2 regions of the Leifsonia sp. KNZ13-11D genome follow, and region 2 is predicted to be linked to the other one. Evidence: riboswitches for the same ligand, from Rfam matches in the RefSeq annotation. Region 2 holds a riboswitch; the other holds the start of a gene.
What was found. Region 2 has a riboswitch for ZMP and ZTP ahead of glyA (serine hydroxymethyltransferase). Riboswitches for the same ligand answer to the same signal wherever they lie in the genome.
Positions count from the first base shown of each region.

Region 1: another riboswitch for ZMP and ZTP. It lies ahead of ACR9Y5_RS01460 (hypothetical protein); the one in region 2 lies ahead of glyA (serine hydroxymethyltransferase).

Region 1 is NZ_JBPGWU010000001.1:283,070-287,721, reverse strand. Features, by position in the region: gene ACR9Y5_RS01470 (zinc dependent phospholipase C family protein) at 1-2,254, shown strand, start outside; gene ACR9Y5_RS01465 (hypothetical protein) at 2,256-3,551, shown strand; ZMP/ZTP riboswitch at 3,563-3,639, shown strand; gene ACR9Y5_RS01460 (hypothetical protein) at 3,609-4,451, shown strand; gene ACR9Y5_RS01455 (hypothetical protein) at 4,448-4,652, shown strand, end outside.
Region 2 is NZ_JBPGWU010000001.1:1,065,332-1,069,983, reverse strand. Features, by position in the region: gene ACR9Y5_RS05400 (bifunctional methylenetetrahydrofolate dehydrogenase/methenyltetrahydrofolate cyclohydrolase) at 1-483, opposite strand, end outside; gene glyA (serine hydroxymethyltransferase) at 602-1,927, opposite strand; ZMP/ZTP riboswitch at 1,960-2,057, opposite strand; gene ACR9Y5_RS05390 (family 20 glycosylhydrolase) at 2,197-3,711, shown strand; gene ACR9Y5_RS05385 (hypothetical protein) at 3,830-4,652, opposite strand, start outside.

The DNA of each region.
Region 1 (4,652 bases), 780 kb from region 2:
CATCCGGCAGGTCATCCAGTGGGTGATCGATGTCTGGGACGTGGTCGACGAGGAGTTCGTCGCGAAGTGGGAGAAGTGGATCGATCCGATCTCCACCAACAACTCCCAGCTCGCGTCGCAGCTCACCGGCGGATTGTCCGCCCAGCTCGGGCAGATCGTCGACGAGCTGACCTCCGCTGTGATGACCGCCTTCAAGGGCCTCCTGGCGACGATGGGCGACTGGTTCGGCGTCCTCACCTCGGGAGCGCCTCAGGGCTACGGGAACGCCGACTTCTATTGGGCGGACACCTTCCACTACCGGCGCACCTACCAGTTCGCCCACGTGCTCTACCGTCAGGCCTCCGACGCGCTGGCGGCGGCGACCACCGACGACGAGCGCCACGATGCGGAGGCGCGCTTGGCCTTCGCGGTGGGGTGGATGACGCACTGCGGCACGGACGTCACCGGCCACGCGTTCACGAACGCGAAGACCGGCGGACCGTACCGCGACCACTGGCAGCGGCACCACCTGGTGGAGAGCCACATCGACAGCCAGAACTACGACGCCGTCAACGGCGGCCCGTATTACGGGGAGTTCGGCCTGAGCGCGCTGCATTTCCGCGTCGCCTTCGTCCACCGGGGAGACGCCCCGTACGCCGGCCGGGCCGACGGTCCGCGGTTCGACTACTTCACCGGATTCCCCGCATACGACACGTCGCAGGGGCCGAACGGCGCCGCCCATCGCCGGGCCCATTTCGACCAGGACACCGAGGGGCTCCCCGATCACCTCGTCCAGGCGCTGACGGATGCGATGGCGCTCGTGCACCCGGACGGCCCGCGCATCCTGAGCCAGGATCCGCCGTACTCGGAGACGGATGCGCAGGGCCTGCCGGACGGCCGTCCGAACGCCGACGCCATGGCGCAGATGTGGACGATCGTCTACGGGTACCTCAAGATCACCTGCAAGGACGCGCTCAGCCCGCAGGCGCCGGAACCGCCGGACGTGTTCACCGACCACTCCTTCCCCACCCCGCCCGGCGGCGGCGGCAGCGGAGTGAGCGACTCGAACGGCGCGGATGTGGACGACGACGACTCGTTCACTCTGCTCGACCTGCTGCTCGCGTTGTTCGCGTGGGCCGTGTACCTCGCGCAGGTCGCCCTCTGGCTGGCGACGATCCTGCCCGGGCTGATCCTGGACCCGCTCACCTTCCCCGCGCGGGAAGCGCTCTACTACGGCCTGGTCGTGCCGCTCTGGAACCTGTACCTGCTGGCACGGCGCGCGCTCGTGATGTCCGGCTTCCTCATGCCGAAGCCGGAGGAGATCGACGGCGGCCTGGTCACCCTCGGTGCGGCGAGCGGGTCGTTCAGCATCGCCTCCGCATTGGATGACCCTACCGGCACGGGCGTGCAGGCCATGGTGATCACCGAACCGTCCGGCCGCCTGCATTCGGGCGCCTCGTTCGGGATCGACCGCGGCTACCCGCGCAACATCGTGCGCGACGACCCGGACGACGTCTCGGACATCGACATCACGTCCGCCCTCGGGCTGACCCATCGCCTGCCGTATGCCGGCGACGCCACCGAGTTCAAGCCCAGCGAGTGGGTCGCGCCGTGGCGCTACCCCCTGGTGAACCAGAAGGGCGACGGGGTCCCGCGGGAGGATTCGCGGACCCATGTCGGGCCCTACCTGGTCATGCAGGACAGCCGGCTGCTGCTGTCCGGGCTGCCGGGCAGCGACGAGGCGCGGGAACGCCTCTCGGACGCAGGGTCTCCGGCCAAGACCTTCTCCGAGCTTGAGGATCTGCTGCCTCAGGACAAGCACCTCGGTGGTCCGATCGACTACAGCACGTACCTGGTCACGATCATGGCGGGCGAGAGCGGTGACGAATTCCCGCAGAGCGACTTCAACCTGGACAGCGATCGCGGGTACGCCTGGCACTGCTGGGATTTCGACAGGCACGGACTCGGTCGGGACGCAGCCCATCCGGCACGCGGGGAGTGGGAGTACATCACCGACACGACCGGGTTCGCCTACACCCAGCCCTGCACGCCGCCCCAGTTCCTTCACCCCGACACCGACGCTCCCCCGTTCGTCGCGGGCGACCCGCCGGCCGGCACGCGCCTCTACGACCCCACCCGCGATCTGGCCGTGCACTATCTGACCCGGGCCGTGGTTCCGCCGCCCGGGCCGCAGACGCCGGACGCATGCCTGCCGTCGAAGGGCCACGAGCCGTTCACCGACAGCGAGTGGCGACGCTGGCTGAGGGAGGGATGACGTGGACGACGATCGGCTTCCGCCGCGCCCGGAGCATCCCGAACTGACACCGGAAGAGCTGGCGGAGCAGGGCGGCACCGTCGCGGATCCGGTCGGCGCGCCGCCGCGGAAGCCGGACTTCCCGGACCCGGACGCAGGGTGGAAGCCCGACCCCGACCGTGCTCGGCAGTGGGAGGAACAGGCCCGTTCGATCTCCCGCGAGCACCGGCCGCGCCGCGAGGACGTCTACCCCTACCTGCTGATCCGGGCGATGTCGCCGGGCGATCGCGGGCAGCGGCCGCTCTGGCCGCCCACCGTCTGCTGGGAGTCGCCGGACATTCTCCTGCTCGACGCCGCGTACACCGGTCCGTTCGATCCGGCACGCCTGGAGGCGACGGCTCAGGCCGGGCGCAGCTACCGCGTCTTCGTCCGCGTGTGGAATCTGGGACTGCTGCCCGCTGTCGGCGTCCACGTGCGGGTGTGGGTGGTGGAGCCGGGATTCATCGGCGCGGGCAATGCTTCGGACCCCTACTACGAGCAGCACCTCGTCGGCGGCCGGATGGTCGACCGTCTGGACGACCGCACCCGCCCCGGGTCGGTGGCCGTCGTCGAACTGGACGCGCCGTGGACGGTGGCCGAGGGCGCTTTCGGGCACTGGTGCATGATCGCGAGCGCGACCTGCCCCGCCGACGACTACCACGGGCCGCTCCTGGTCAACGAGAACCGCCATGTCGGGCAGCGAAACCTCGAGATCCTCGCCCCGGACGCGGATCTGCAGCCCCTCCTGATGGGCTTGGGCGGTCTGGTGCCGGATGGCGCGACGCTGGAAGTCACGCACGGCGGAACAGCCGTGATGCCGCTCCTGCAGGGATTCCTCCCCCCGGATGCCGTCGCCGGGATGGAGGCGCCGGCCACGAAGGAGATCCGGGTCGGAGTCGACCTCGGCGATCAGACCCACCTCCTGACCGCCTTCCGTGAGGACGGCCGGACCACGATCGTCGGGTCGCGTGCGCTGCTGCAGCGTCTGGGCGACCGGAGCGGCGAACTGGCCGGGACGCTCGCCAGACCCGGCGGGGCGCGTCAGCTGATCGAGAAGCTGGGCCCCGACCGCATCGGCGAGGCCGGCGTTCAGACCGAGACACCGCTGGAGAAGGCGCTCCCGGAGGCGTTCGCCCGGCTCCTCGACCTCCGGCGACTGGATGCGGAATCCGTCGCGCGGGGCCTCGGGGGCCCGGGCGGCGCGTGGCATCTGCTCCGCTTCACCCTCACCTCCGGGCGGCGTGAGTTCGTCGGCGGCTACTCCGCAGCGCTGCACTGAGCCGGCGGTTAGTCTGGGTGTGCGACTGGCGTGGCCGGGTTGACCGGCGGGGAGCACGTGACCGGCATCGTCCGCCTGGGTGCCCATCGATCCGACGAGATGGGAACCCCCGTGCGCTATGGCATGAATCCGCACCAGTCCGCCGACCTGCTCTCGGGCGGCCCGAGAACAGTGAACGGCGACCCATCGCTGATCAACTACCTCGACGCGCTCAATGCCTTCGCGCTCGCGAGCGACGTCGACCGGCTGACGGGATCGCCTGCCGCCGCGTCGTTCAAACACGTGTCGCCGGCGGGCGTGGCCGTCGCCGGTCGGGTCGACGACACGGCGGCGGAGACGTGGAGGGTGTCGGATCCGGGGCCGCTCGCGTCCGCGTACGTGCGAGCCCGGGACGCCGACCCGAAGTCGTCGTTCGGCGACGTGATCGCGCTGTCGCGACCCGTCGACGTCGAGACCGCCAACCTTCTTCGCACGGTGATCGCCGACGCGCTGATCGCCCCCGGTTTCGAACCGGGAACGGTGGAGGTGCTGCGGGAGAAGCGGGCGGGACGCTTCCTCGTCTTCGAGGCGTCCCCGGCCCGTGACGTGCCGGCGCGGGAACGGCGGGACGTGCTCGGAGCGACGATCGAGCAGGACCGGGACACCGCGGACCTCGCGGCAGCGCTACCGGCGCGGGCGCTGCCCGATCCTGGTGGGCGCCTCGACGCGCTGGTCGGGATGGCGGCCGCCCGGTACACGCAATCGAACTCCGTCGCCCTCATCCGCGAGGGCGCCGCCGTCGGAGTCGGCGCCGGTCAGCAGAACCGGGTCGACTGCGTCCGTCTGGCAGGGGGAAGGCTCGCGTGTGGTGGCTGCGCCGGCACCCGGCCGTGCGGGAGCTGCCCGTCGTGCCGGGGATGAAGCGTCAGGACCGGCTGAACTGGCAGATCCGGTTCGCGGGAAACGAGATGACCCGCACCCAGCTCGAGGAGTTCGGCCGCCTGTTCGGTGGCGACGCCCGCGCGCTGTACGGGGATCCGGGCTGGCGGGAGCAGTGGGCCGAGGAACTCACCGGCGTGACGCTCGTCTCCGACGGCTACCTGCCGTTCACGGACAACGTCG
Region 2 (4,652 bases):
GCGGATGTCGATGCCGTGACGCAGCATCAGCTCGATCACGCCGCGCGGCGTGCACGGAAGCGGCGAGGTGATCGGGCGGTTGACGTTCAGCACGAGCCGGCCGAGATTCGTCGGGTGCAGCCCGTCCGCATCCTTCGCCGGGTCGACGAGCTCGAGGATGGCGTCGGTGTCGAGGTGGCCCGGAAGCGGCAGCTGCACGATGAAGCCGGTGCAGTCCGGGTCCGCGTTCAGCTCCTCGACGACCGCCTCGAGCTCGGCCTGCGAGATGTCGGCGGGCAGGTCGCGGCGGATGGACGCGATGCCCACCTCCGCGCAGTCGCGGTGCTTGCCGGCGACATACCACTGCGAGCCCGGGTCGTCGCCGACGAGAACCGTTCCGAGTCCGGGGACGATCCCCTTCTCGCGCAGCGCGCTGACGCGCTCCTTCAGCTCCGCCTTGATCTCGGCGGCCGTCGCCTTCCCGTCCAGAATCTGTGCGGTCACGGAATCTCCTTGCGTTTACACATGCCTGCCCACCGCCGAGTACACGAAAACTGCACGCGAATCGCCGTGCGAGCGTGCAGAAATCGTGTACTCGATGGCGGGGATTGTTTGGGCGGGGTCAGATCGAGGAGGGGAGCTCGACGGGGAAGCCCTCCTGGCCGGACGGGGTCAGGCCGGGGTAGAGAGGGAAGGCGGCGGTCAGGGCGTCTACGCGCGCGCGGAGGGCGCGGGTATCGGCGCCGGGACGCAGCGCGAGCGCGATGATGTCGGCCACCTCGGTGAACTCGGTGTCGCCGAAGCCGCGCGTCGCCAGCGCCGGCGTGCCGATGCGGAGGCCCGAGGTGACCATCGGCGGGCGCGGGTCGAACGGCACAGCGTTGCGGTTCACCGTGATGCCGACCTCGTGCAGCACGTCCTCCGCCTGCTGGCCGTCGAGCTCCGAGGTGCGGAGGTCGGCGAGCACCAGGTGCACGTCGGTGCCGCCGGTGAGCACGTCCACGCCGGCGGCGCGGGAGTCGTCGGCCGTCAGGCGCTCGGCGAGGAGCTGCGCGCCGCGGATGGTGCGCGCCTGGCGGTCCTTGAACTCCTCGGTCGCTGCGAGCTTGAACGCGGTCGCCTTCGCGGCGATCACGTGCATGAGCGGTCCGCCCTGCTGGCCGGGGAAGACGTTCGAGTTGAGCTTCTTCGCGAGCTCCGTGTCGCGGCTGACGATGAAGCCGGAGCGCGGTCCGCCGATCGTCTTGTGCACGGTGGAGCTGACGACGTCCGCGTAGGGCACGGGCGACGGGTGCAGGCCCGCGGCGACGAGACCGGCGAAGTGCGCCATGTCGACCCAGAGCTTCGCTCCGACCTCGTCCGCGATCTCGCGGAACGCCGCGAAGTCGAGCTGACGCGGGTACGCCGACCAGCCGGCGATGATCACCTGCGGCTTGTGCTCGAGCGCCTTGTCGCGCACGATGTCCATGTCGACGAGGAACGTCTCCGGGTCGACGCCGTACGAGACGGCGTTGTAGAGCTTGCCCGAGAAGTTGAGCTTCATACCGTGGGTCAGGTGGCCGCCGTGGGCGAGCTCCAGGCCCAGGATGGTGTCACCCGGCGTCGCGATGGCCGACAGCACGGCCGCGTTGGCGGACGCACCGGAGTGCGGCTGGACGTTGGCGTACTCGGCGCCGAACAGCGCCTTCGCCCGGTCGATCGCCAGCTGCTCGGCGATATCGACGTACTCGCACCCGCCGTAGTAGCGACGGCCGGGGTAGCCTTCCGCGTACTTGTTGGTGAGCACCGAGCCGACCGCTTCGAGCACGGCGCGCGGCACGAAGTTCTCGGAGGCGATCATCTCGAGGTAGTCGCGCTGGCGGCCGAGCTCGAGCTGCAGCACCTCCGCGATCTCGGGGTCGACCTCCGCCAGAGGGGCGGTGAACGTCGAGGGGAGGGTATCGGTCATTGCCGGCTCCTTCATACAGGGATGGACCAATCCGTAGCGACCCAGGCGCGCGGCCGCATCCATCCGTGTTCTCGAGATACCGTGTCGCTCCCCGATGGTGACCATCTGAGCGCCAGTCGCGACGCGCCAAGCATAGCAAAGCGAGCGACCGGCGGAACCCTTGCGGGTTTGTGAGGAGCCCTGCGATACTCGCTGTGGCCGACCCCTCGCGGGGCGGGCGACGTCGGCCTCCTCCGTTCTGATCAGACCCTGAGGAGTGCCCTGTGGTCGTGCCCCGCCCTGTCCGCACCGACCCGTCGGACGCGTCCCCCTTCGTGCTCGCCGGCGCCGCACGGATCAGCGTCGCCGGTCCCGGGGCGGATGCGGTCGCCCGCCTTCTCGCTGCGGCCCTGGCCGCCGGGTTCGGCCACGAACCCCACATCGTCGACGAACCGCCGGCGTACGGCGACATCGCGATCGTCATCGCACCCGGCGAGGGACCGCACGAGGACGGCTCGGACAGCGCCGAGGGCTACACGCTGGAGGTCGCCGCCGAAGGCGTCCGCATCGGTGCGGCCACCCCGGCCGGCGCGTTCTGGGGCGTCCAGACGCTGCGGCAGCTGCTGCCCGCGGCGCAGGAGGGCGAGCTGATCGCGGTCGACGCCCAGCGCATCCACGACCACCCGCGGTACGCGTACCGCGGCGCGATGCTGGATGTGGCGCGCCACTTCTTCACGCCGGCCGAGGTCCGGCGCTTCATCGACGCGATCGCCCTGCTCAAGGTCAACCACCTGCACCTGCACCTCACCGACGACCAGGGCTGGCGCCTCCACATCGAGTCCTGGCCCGAGCTCACCCGCATCGGCGGCTCCACCGGCAGCGACGGGAGCCGCGGCGGCTTCTACACGCAGCGGGAGTACCGGGAGCTGGTCCGGTACGCCGCCGACCGGCACATCACCGTGGTGCCCGAGATCGACATGCCGGGCCACACCAACGCCGCGCTCGCGTCGTATCCCGAGCTCAACCCGGACGGCGTGGCCCCAGCTCTCTACACCGGCTCGGAGGTCGGCTTCAGCACGCTGCGGACCGGCGACGCCACCACCGAGCGATTCGTGAGCGACGTCATCCGCGAGGTGGCGGCGCTGACGCCGGGGCAGTACCTGCACATCGGCGGCGACGAGTGCCTCAGCACCCCGGAGGCGGACTTCGTCGCGTTCTCGAATCATGCCGCCGCGGAAGTGGCCCGGAACGGGAAGACGCCGATCGGCTGGCACGAGCTCGGAAAGGCCGACGCCCTGCCGGTGGGCACGGTCGGCCAGTACTGGGACTTCACGACGCCGCGCGACCGGGCGGCCGAGCGCGCGCACGCCTTCGTGCGCAACGGCGGCGCGCTCATCCTCTCGCCGTCCGACGTCGCCTACCTCGACATCGTCTACGAGGAGGGCGACCCGATCGGCCAGGACTGGACCGGCTCCCCCACGACCCTCGCCCGCTCCTTCGGCTGGGATCCGGCACGCGTCGTGGCCGGCGTGGGCGATGCGCACATCCTGGGCATCGAGGCGCCGCTGTGGACCGAGACCGTCGCGACGATCGAGGAGGTGGAGGACATGGTGCTTCCCCGCCTCGCGGCGATCGCCGAGATCGGCTGGTCGGCGGCCCCCGCCGACACCGAACCGGTGGAGGCGGCACGCGACCTCACCGACTTCGTCGAGCGGGTCGCCCGGCTCTCCGAGCACTGGGATGCGGCGGGCACCCGCTACCGCCCGGTGCCCGAGGTGCCGTGGCCGCAGTCCATCGACTCCTGACCTCCGCGCCTGCTCCGACGACTCCGCGCCTGCTCCGACGACTCCGCGCCTGCTCCGACGACTCCGCGCCTGCTCCGACCTGGCACTGCTCCGACGGCTCGGGCCCTGCTCCGACCGCTCAGGGGTAGCCGATGAACCAGAGCAGCACCAGCGCCACCGGCTGCAGCGCGATGCAGGCGATCAGCGTCGCCTTGCGCGCGCGGCGGCTGCGGGTGAGACCGTGGGCCCCGGCGAGCGGGGCGAGCGGCAGCAGGAGGCGGAAGGTGCTCTGCTGCGGCAGGAAGACGGCGAACAGGTACAACCCGTAGCTGGCCGCGTAGGCGACGACATCGGTGCCGAGCGCCCGCACCGACGGCCGGGTGAGGATCCAGCTGTAGCCGGCGACGATGGCGACGACGATCAGCGCGCCCAGGATGCTCAGGTAGCGCCAGCTGAGCAGGAACCACGGCGTCAGCGGGATGAACGCGACCTTGCCGATGAAGCCCGTCCACCAGGAGAGCTCCGTGCTCACATACGCGTCGCCGGTGCCGGTGACCGCCGCCGCGATGATCGGCCATGACATCCCGGCGATCGCGATCGCGCCGCCCACGACGAGCATCGACATCCGCTCGCGCGGGCGGAATCCCTCGCCGCCTCGCCGCGCCTGCAGCATCCGGAACAGCAGGACGATGCCGAGGGCGAGAGGCAGGGCGAGCGCGCCGGGCCGTGTGAACGCCGCCGCCACACCGAGTGGCAGCATCAGCCAGTACCGCCGCTGGATCATGGCGAGCAGCGCCGCGAACATCAGGAAGAAGAACATGCTCTCGGCGTAGCTGATCTGCAGCACGAACGAGAGCGGGTTGAAGCAGAAGAACGCCGTCGCCCAGCACGCGCTGGACACACCGGCGCGGGCGGCCACCAGGCGGAACAGCACGACGCTCGCGGCCGCACCGAAGACGATG